Regions from separate parts of the Neobacillus sp. Fa239 genome, predicted to be linked through region 3. Evidence: predicted binding sites of a transcription regulator. Region 3 holds the regulator's gene; each other region holds the start of a gene.
What was found. The regulator Rex, encoded in region 3, represses fermentation and respiration genes when NADH is low (regulators of the CRP and FNR family bind a similar motif). The targets are predictions, from matches to a motif close to TTGTGAAATATTTCACAA.
Positions count from the first base shown of each region.

Region 1: the regulator Rex is predicted to act here: its motif matches at 1,364-1,381, upstream of ACZ5XR_RS26650 (cytochrome C).
Region 2: the regulator Rex is predicted to act here: its motif matches at 1,204-1,221, upstream of ahlS (AhlS family quorum-quenching N-acyl homoserine lactonase).

Region 1 covers NZ_AP041611.1:5,387,460-5,390,584, reverse strand. Annotated here, with positions in the region: gene nosZ (Sec-dependent nitrous-oxide reductase) at 1-732, opposite strand, end outside; gene ACZ5XR_RS26650 (cytochrome C) at 751-1,206, opposite strand; gene ACZ5XR_RS26645 (Crp/Fnr family transcriptional regulator) at 1,447-2,190, shown strand; gene bshB2 (bacillithiol biosynthesis deacetylase BshB2) at 2,293-2,961, opposite strand; gene ACZ5XR_RS26635 (YojF family protein) at 2,984-3,125, opposite strand, start outside.
Region 2 covers NZ_AP041611.1:3,441,511-3,444,635, forward strand. Annotated here, with positions in the region: gene ACZ5XR_RS16720 (zinc-dependent alcohol dehydrogenase family protein) at 1-219, opposite strand, end outside; gene ahlS (AhlS family quorum-quenching N-acyl homoserine lactonase) at 234-1,082, opposite strand; gene ACZ5XR_RS16730 (sigma-54 interaction domain-containing protein) at 1,340-2,695, shown strand; gene ACZ5XR_RS16735 (S1 domain-containing RNA-binding protein) at 2,892-3,125, shown strand, end outside.
Region 3 covers NZ_AP041611.1:9,820-12,944, reverse strand. Annotated here, with positions in the region: gene ACZ5XR_RS00070 (cytoplasmic protein) at 1-583, opposite strand, end outside; gene ACZ5XR_RS00065 (YhbD family protein) at 596-1,219, opposite strand; gene ACZ5XR_RS00060 (redox-sensing transcriptional repressor Rex) at 1,339-1,995, opposite strand; gene moaC (cyclic pyranopterin monophosphate synthase MoaC) at 2,031-2,516, opposite strand; gene ACZ5XR_RS00050 (ABC-F family ATP-binding cassette domain-containing protein) at 2,689-3,125, shown strand, end outside.

The DNA of each region.
Region 1 (3,125 bases), 330 kb from region 3:
ATAAGTGGTTAAAACAGCCCAATCGCCGGAGCTTTTCTTACCAGCGTCGGATAAGTCATAGGACCATGGTGGAAGGGCAACCTGATAAGCGATATTTAACTTTTCCTTCTTCTGGTCAAACGTTAACGCGCTCATGACGCCGCGGTATTTGGAATGATAATTATCAAGCGATTCATATTTCTGTCCTAGCGGAACCGCAAAGCGAGTTGGTAGGAACATGTACTCTGTGTTTTGCGTAACGAAGGCCGCACAGTGCGGACCGGCTGTATTCGGAACCTTGATAATGTCTCTTGTTGTCCAAGTGCTTAAATCGATGGCCGCTGCACGGCTGTTTCCTACGTCTGTGGCAAACAGGAACTTACCATCGTAATCACCGTTTGTTTCGGAAAGGGCTGGATGGTGAAGATCTCCCCATGTATAGCCGCCAAGCATTTTTTTGGTTCTGGAATCAAAGCCGTATCCTGTTGCCGGATCCGGTGAGAAGACCGGTATCGTACGAATTTCACGCATCGATGGCACACCGTATACAAATAACTGACCAGAGTGACCGCCGGAATCGATTAAGTAATAATCATCTTTTTTCCCAAATGGGACATAAACTTTTTCTGCATCGCTTTTATTGGTGCTGCTTACTGCTGCGGTATTTGTTCCCGAAGAGAAGTTAGCATAGGAGATCGTTGCGGCCAAGAATCCAGCAGCAAAACCCGAAGCGATTGGAATCCATTTCTTCATTCGTTTGCACCACCTTTTTTATTTCGTTTCAGATGCTTTCTTCAGTAATGCTATAACCTGCTTACGCTCTCCGTTGGTTAATGGTCTGCTTCCAAGTACACCTGACATAACAGCAGAGTTTGGTTTGGTTAGGAATTGTTCAATCGGAATACCGTGTTTATCTTTTACTTCAACATAGGCATGTGACAGGTCCGGACCAACTTGACCCCCATGTATATTTAAGGCACTCACGGAGTGACAGCTGATGCATCCTCTTTTTACGATGATGTTATCTTGATTAGCCGAAACCGTTGTCGCAGCTGGTTTAGATGTATCAGCACTTTGAGCCTTAGTGGAAGAGGTATCTGTTGTTTGCGTTTGCGTAGCAGCAGCTTGAGACTTTCCTGAATCGCCCATCATCACTTCAAACACAAGGTAGCCAAGACCAAATCCGAGTACTGCAAAAATAACAAAACTGATTAATGCCTTTTTCACTTTTTTCCCTCCTTTTATCTCTAATGAACATCTTCATCGTAATTTGTATTGAATGGCAATCATGTGACGTACGTCACACTGAATTTTGGGATTTTGAACGTTATGTGAAATGGCTTTCAAAGCCTTGCTATAGCAGGGCTTTGAAAAATTGAACGTTTTGTGAATCTCGTCACTTCTTCTTATTAGGATGTTGTTTACAATGGTATTACCAATAACTTTGAAAAGGATGGTGGAATAAGGATGATTCGAATTGATTGTTTAAAAGACCCGTACTTAACGGTAGTTCATAACGTCAAAACGGAGGAGCTTTTGCGAAAAATCGATATTTTTAAAGATTTATCGCCGCAGTCTCTAAAGGTTGTTGAAAAACGAATCCAATCATTTTCGTATAAAAAAGGAACAAGGATCATTACGGAAAATGATGCGGCCAGAGGTGTTTTCTTCATTCACAGCGGTGCCGTAAAGCTGACCAAACAGGATGAGAACGGAAATGAGGTCATTGTCTGCATCAAACAAAAAGGAGATATTTTTGCGGAGGCCTGCTTGTTCACCAAACGTGAAGAGTGCTATCCGGCCACAGCAACGATGCTTGAGGATGGCCGCCTGCTGTTTTTAGATAAACATGAGCTTGAGCGGGATTTATATGAAAACCCCGAGCTCTCGATTCAAATGATCCGCTACATGAGCGATAATTTGCGGGAAATGACGTCCACTTTAAGGGACGTGGCGCTGCTTGATGTGTACGCGAAAACCATAAAGCAATTAGAACGGCTCGGGAAAAAGTTTAATACGGGCGTGAACCGCTGGAATATTGAAATCCCCTTAACAGTTCAAGAGTTTGCGACGGTCGTAGGAACCACACGCGAAAGTGTCAGCCGCGTTTTCTCCACATTAAAAAAGCAGGAAATGATTGAAATGAAATCACGGAAGATTATCGTTCTTGATTGGTGCAGATTTTGCACGCTGCTGCATCCGGAATTGTAGATTTTAGTTGGGTGTGTAAGTCTAGTTTAGGGAGATTATAGAGTCGGGGACAGTAGCAAAGGTTCCTTTTTATAAAAAAATGAAGCCCTTCACGGTGAAGGGCTAGTTGAATTTGTAGGTCCAGAAGCGCTCGTTGTTGATCCAGTTCATGACTTGCGGATCTTTGTTGGCCAGTTTTTCGGACATGTTGCCGATCATTTGCTCGGTTTGGGAGCGATGGGCTTGAATGGCAGCTAGCTTTTTTTCAGCTACCGCATTGATGTTGTTGATGATATCCGGTTCGCCAAGCTCTTCGACACAATTATTTGAGAAGGCGACGCAGTGCAGTTTTGGCCGTGCGGCCTCAGGAAGCTTTTCGACAGCGCGAATGACGGCCGCACCGGTTGCCTCATGGTCTGGATGCACGGAGTAGCCTGGATAAAACGTGATAATAAGCGAAGGATGTAACTCATCAATTAAGGATGAAATGACATTCGTCAGTTTTTCATCGTCTTCAAATTCGATCGTTTTATCGCGGAATCCCATCATTCGTAAATCCTGGATGCCCAAGACGGCCGCGGCGTTTTTTAGTTCTTGTTTTCTAATTTTCGGCAGGTTCTCCCTGTTGGTAAATGGGGGATTGCCCATGTTTCTGCCCATTTCACCAAGCGTCAGGCAGGCATAGGTAACAGGGGTTCCATTCTGAACATGTGTGGCAATCGTCCCCGACACACCAAATGCTTCGTCATCGGGATGGGGAAAGACAACCAACAGCTTACGTTCTTTTTCCATAAGACATTCTCCTTTCCGTTCTTTATTCGAATGGGGTCGGGCTGATTTCTAAAGCGACGGCAAGCTTGCCTTTGCTGTCATGACCGGCGAGAAGCAAGCGGCCCTGCTCATCGATTTCAGAATGCGTAATCCCTTCTGCATATACCCAACCGAGGTTTATTTTA
Region 2 (3,125 bases), 2.3 Mb from region 3:
GCCCGCAGCTTCATGCCCCAATGCCATTGGCATGGGACGTGGACGGCTTCCGTTAATGACTGAAAGATCCGAATGGCAAAGACCCGCCGCCTTAATTTGCACTAACACTTCACCGCGTTCAGGAGGATCCAATTCCAGTGTTTCGATTTTGATAGGTTTACTTTCTGCATAAGGCGCAGGCAGGCCCAATTCATGAAGTACTGCTGCTCGTATTTTCATTGCTCATTCTCCTTTTATTCGTAATATCCCTCGGTGGATTTGATAAACTCGGCAAATTGCTTCGAATCGTGGCCAAACCAGACCTCTGAATTCGTTTCTTTTGCCAGGCGGCGAATTCTGTCAACGGTTTTTGCGTATCCGACTGAATCATAGATAATTCCAGGAGGCTTAATAGGTGGTCCAAAGCTTTCAGCGGTATAGATCGTGTCTGAAGCTAAAATAATTCCACCCTTCTCAGGCAAATCAATATGTAGTCCAAGCATTCCCCAGGCATGACCGCTTCCGAAGTTTAGGACGCGAATCCCAGAAGCTAGTTCAAGGAAATCTTCATCCCGCTTGACGGTTTGCCACTGCAGGTGGTTTTTAATCCAGGCATCAATATCTCCCCAAATGTATGCGCCTTCTTTTTTATGTTGGGCATAGGATTGAAGCGTGCCATTAAACTCATCTTCATGCACAATGATCGTTGCGTTTGTAAACATCTCCAAACAGCCGGCATGGTCTAGATGAAGATGGGAAGCAACGACATATTTAATATCCTCCGGACGAACCCTCAGTTGTTCAAGACGATGATGAAGATAGCACTCTTCGCCAGCCTTCCATGGAAAAGCTTTTTGGGTTGATTCTGTCCATCGGCCCTCTGCCCCCATGGAATTAGGGTTACATGCAGTATCAAATAAAATTTTTCCTTCCGGATGATCAATCAATACTGTGTAGATTGGGAATTCTACCATTTCAGATGGCATTGTTGGATTGTCTGTCGTCGCTGGATTATGCATCGCAATCATCCAGTTTTTATCCATGCTCATTCTTCCATTATCCATCACATAGAGCTTCGGTTTTGGTGTTATAATATTTGCCATGATAAGCCTCCTTGTTTTTTTATTCAACTAAAATTAACCACGCATATATTAATTGCAAGATTCATGCCAACTTTCAAAATGCCATTTTGACGCTAATTTACGAGTTTTTAATATTTGGAATCGGTGAATTTTTTCACCATTCATAGTTCGTAAGGGTTTACAAAAACGCGATATAACTTCATACTAGTAAGGTGGTGAAAAAATTCAGCAAAATAAGAAGTTTTCACCACCCACATGTTACAAAAGGGTGGAAATTTATGATTGAAATGTTGAATAATAAACAAATGTTGGCCATTCTTGAATTCTCAACGGATGGAATTTATGCTGTAGATTGTCATGGAATCACTATTTTCGTTAATCAGGCTTATGAACAGATCACCGGTTTCTCTCGTGAACATCTCGTTGGAAGGCATATGAAAGATTTAATTCAAGAAGGATATATCGATCAATCTGCTTCTCTTCAGGTCTTACGCGATAAGAAAAAGATCTCTCTATTGCAAACCATCGCACATACAAAAGAAGTAATTGTAACAGGAAATCCTGTTTTTGCTGAAGATGGAACCATTGAAATGGTCGTAACTAGTGTAAGAGATGTTACCAAACTGAATTCATTGCAAAAGGATCTAAGCAAAGCCAATACTTTTTCAAGAATGCAAAACTATCGATTTACCTTTACAACGGATGAAGAAGAAAATAGATTCCTATTCCGTGATATCCAAATGAAAAAAATTTATGAAAAAGTAACCCAAATTGCTCCATTCCCCACTAGTGTTTTGTTAACCGGCCCTTCTGGAGCAGGAAAAGAGGTGATTGCCAACCTGATTCACGATTTCAGCGATCGGAAGGATAAACCATTTATTAAAGTGAATTGTGGAGCTATCCCTGAGACACTTTTAGAGTCTGAATTTTTCGGTTATGAGTCGGGTGCCTTCACAGGAGCACGTCGTGAAGGAAAACTCGGGTTGTTGGAATTGGCCAATAATGGGACCATTATGCTTGACGAAATTGGAGAGATGCCCGTCCAGCTGCAAGTCAAGCTTCTGCGCGCGCTGCAAGAAAAGAAGATACGGAGAATCGGAGGAACAGCAGACATTTCGGTAAATATTCGTGTGATTAGTGCCACCAATCAGGATATCGTGACCTTAACCAAACAAGGGAAATTTAGGGAAGACCTTTACTACAGGATTTCGGTGATTGAACTGCGGATCCCTCCCTTATGCGAGCGTAAGGAAGATATTGAGCTGCTTACTGATCATTATTTTGATTTATATTGTCAACGGTACAAAATTCAAAAGGTCTTGACACCTGAAGCCAAGTGTTGTCTCATCCAGTATCAATGGCCTGGAAATGTACGGGAACTGAAAAATATTATGGAGAACCTTGTTACTTCCGTACTTGAGCCAACGATTGAACCCTATCATTTACCCTATCAGTTTCAACAAATAGACAATGAACCGATATCGAATTTAAAAAGCAGATTAGAACATCTGGAAAAACGAATCGTAAATGAGGCGATTGCCAATCATTCATCGTTGCGCCAGGCCGCCAAATCACTGGGAATTGATCACACCACATTAGTGAAAAAGCTGCAGCGGTGGAAGCGAGATGGGTAGCCATTAGTGGTATATTAATCTTACCCATACAGCCACCGGATAGAAAGGTGCTAATCGGATCTTAAAAATGGGATTGCTACCGTGATCCCGTTTATTTGTTATTAAGCTAACTGAATGGCTCCAATGGATATTATTTTTGTCGAAAATTTGTTATAATAAAGTGTTTTTAACATTATTGAGGGGGAACGGTATTTTTATGTCAGTTGAAGTTGGCAGCAAGGTACAAGGTAAAGTAACAGGCATCACTAATTTTGGAGCATTCGTAGAATTACCGGATGGAGCAACAGGTCTAGTGCATATCAGTGAAGTTGCGGATAGCTATGTAAAAGATGTGAATGACCATCTCAAGATAGGCGATCAGGTTGAGGTAAAAGTGATTAGTATAAATGATGGAAAAACTTCTTTGTCCATCAAAAAAGCGATCGATAGA
Region 3 (3,125 bases):
CAATTTTATCCCCTTCAATTAATTCCGTTTCTAACTGTGTATTGAAGAATGGCTTGAATAATGTACCGATTAATGACCCTTTATGCTGCTTAACGGTTATCGTTTGGCCGCCAATTTCTTTAGCCCTGCAATCTCCATAAATCTGCACATCAATTAGATCCGCATTTAAAAGCCCGCCAATGGTAAAGCGATATTTTGCTTTAAACTTCTCAGCTTCGCAATCTTCTCCTACTTTTAAGATGCCGTGAATGATGACTTCTTCCCCTTTTAATTTTCCGCCAACAGTAGCATGACCGGAAACCTTTAAATGTTCCACTTGAACGTTTTGGTCGATTTTAGCCGACCCATCCACAGTCATCTTCTGACTTTCGATACTCGCATGGAACTTTGCATTACCATTGATCTTCATCTTTTCTGACTTTACATTCCCCTTGATGACCCCTGAACCATTGCAATCAAATAGGCTGCATTCAACATCACTATTGATTGTTCCTCTTCCGTTTAACGTTACATCATGGAATTGTCCGCCGTTCGAGGCCCCTATTCCATTAATAACCAGATCTCCTCTATTTTTTACTTCCATTTTCATTCTCCTTTATAGTAATTTCGATTTAATTTCTTCGATACACGCCATCAGAGAAAGCTGAGCAACCATTTTTGTTCCCCGCTCTAAATGGAAACCCTCTGCGTTTAGCAATAAAAGACAAGAAGAGACACCCAGCTTTCTCGTAATCACCAATTCTCCGCTTTTTTGCTTAAGCTCCTGACGATGATCAATGAGCAGCTGCAGCAGCATGGTCCCCTCATCCAAATTGATTTCCCCTGATTGTAGAAGCTTTTCTAGAACAAATAATTCAAGCATTCTTGAAAAATTGAAATTCAAACTGCCTTTTTCCTGCTCTAAATAAAAATTGGCGACTGTTGTCGAAACAATGTTACGTTTTATTAATTCATCCTTCGATAAATTTAAGTCGGTTACGCTTGGGGAAAACATGTTTGCCAGCTCATCCAAGGATAAGTTTTCTTTCATCGTTTGAATTTTATTAATTCGATCTAACATCTTTTCTTTTGGAAAAAAAGTTTCTTGGCCGGTAAAGGTCGATTTCCGAACAAACCACTCCTCAGGGATTAGATCCTTTCGTTTCCATCTATATAACTGTCCATATGATATTCCGGCCAAATCTAATAATTCCTTTTTCGATATTAACTCCTCGCTCATATTGATAACCCCTTTCATAAAATCAATGTAACATAACACTGTTACGTTGTAAAGACAGGAATAAAATCCCTTAATCAATAAAAAAAGCCTTTCTACTTTTCGTAGAAAGGCCTCTTTCTTTACAATTCATCCATTTCTATTGTCGGATAATGCTTTAAAAAATAAACGAGCGATTGCAGCTCCACTGCCAAGTCAATGTGATGAACTCTAATGGATGATGGGACATTTAACCTTGCAGGAGTAAAATTCAAGATCGCTTTGACATTGGCTTTGACAAGCTTATCGGTAATCATTTGGGCCACTGGAGCAGGAACGGTCAGAATCGCCACTTGAATCTGTTCTTTCATGATTTGCTCTTCTAAATCATCCATGTGGTAGACTGGCACATCCCCAATCGTTGTGCCCATTTTATTTGGGTCGACATCAAAGGCGCACTGAATCTTCGTATTATTATTTTTTAAAAAATTATAATTTAAAAATGCTGTACCAAGATTACCTACACCAATTAACGCTACCTTTGTTAATTCATCTTGATCGAGTGTTTTCCGAAAAAAGGTTAACAGGTAGTTGACATTATACCCGTACCCTTTTTTTCCTAAAGCCCCGAAATACGAAAAATCCCTGCGAATCGTTGCCGAGTCTACTTTCACTGCCTCGCTTAATTCCGCTGATGAAACTCTTTGTTTCCCGGAAGCACTCAGATTTTGTAAAAATCGATAATATAATGGAAGTCGTTTTGCTGTCGCCTGTGGAATTTTCATTGTATCATTCGTCATGTTCTCCTACACCCCCATGAATGGATTTGTATCCTTTAATTCCTTTTAAAATCACCATGTTTACCGCCCGTTTTCTCTACTAGATAAGTCGGGCCGATCACCATGCCTTTATCCACTGCTTTACACATATCATAAACGGTTAACGCACATACAGTCGCAGCTGATAGCGCTTCCATTTCCACACCGGTACTGCCCTTTGTTTTCACAACAGCCTCAATGTTTAACTTATACAGCTCCTCTTGGTCCCTGCTCCAAGAGAATGAGACATTAATACCTGTCAAAGGAATGGGATGGCACATCGGAATCAAATCCCATGTTTTTTTCGCGGCCATAACGGCTGCTACCTGAGCAACGGCTAAAACATCGCCTTTTTTCATTTGATTATTCGTAATTCTATCATAAATTTCTTTATTGACAGTGATGCTTGAATGGGCCAATGCTGTACGTGCCGTTTCCGGCTTATCACTTACATCAACCATTTTCGCCCTGCCCTCTTCATTAAAATGAGTAAATTCAGCCATAAAAAAAATCCTCCTATCAAATCATACACTATTTTTTCGTTCATGTGTGTGAAACTTTGAGCGAATTAAGACAAATTTACAGTAATTTCTTATTCCCTAGTCGAATTATCGCACTTATTGCCGATATAAGGGGAATAAGGTACACTATTTTTAAGTAATAGAGGTGAATAGAATGATTTTATTACAGGTTAATCAACTAGCAAAATATTATGGCGCTGACCTTATTTTATCGAATATAAAACTTGAATTACAAACCCGGGACCGCGTTGCCCTTGTAGGAAGGAACGGTGCCGGAAAATCCACCCTTTTGAAAATGATTGCCGGATTCATATCGCACGACAGCGGTGAGATCATCAAGCCGAAAGATGTAACAATCGGCTATCTGGCCCAAAATACCGGATTAGAATCGAATTTGTCGATTTGGGATGAAATGTTGACCGTGTTTGAAGACCTTAGAGCGATGGAAAAATCGCTTCGGAGGCTTGAAGAACAAATGGCGGACCCGGAAATTAGCAGCTACGATAGAATATTAAAGGAATATGACCAGCTCCAAGTAAAATTCAAAGAACAGGGAGGATATCAATATGAAGCTGATATCCGCTCTGTCTT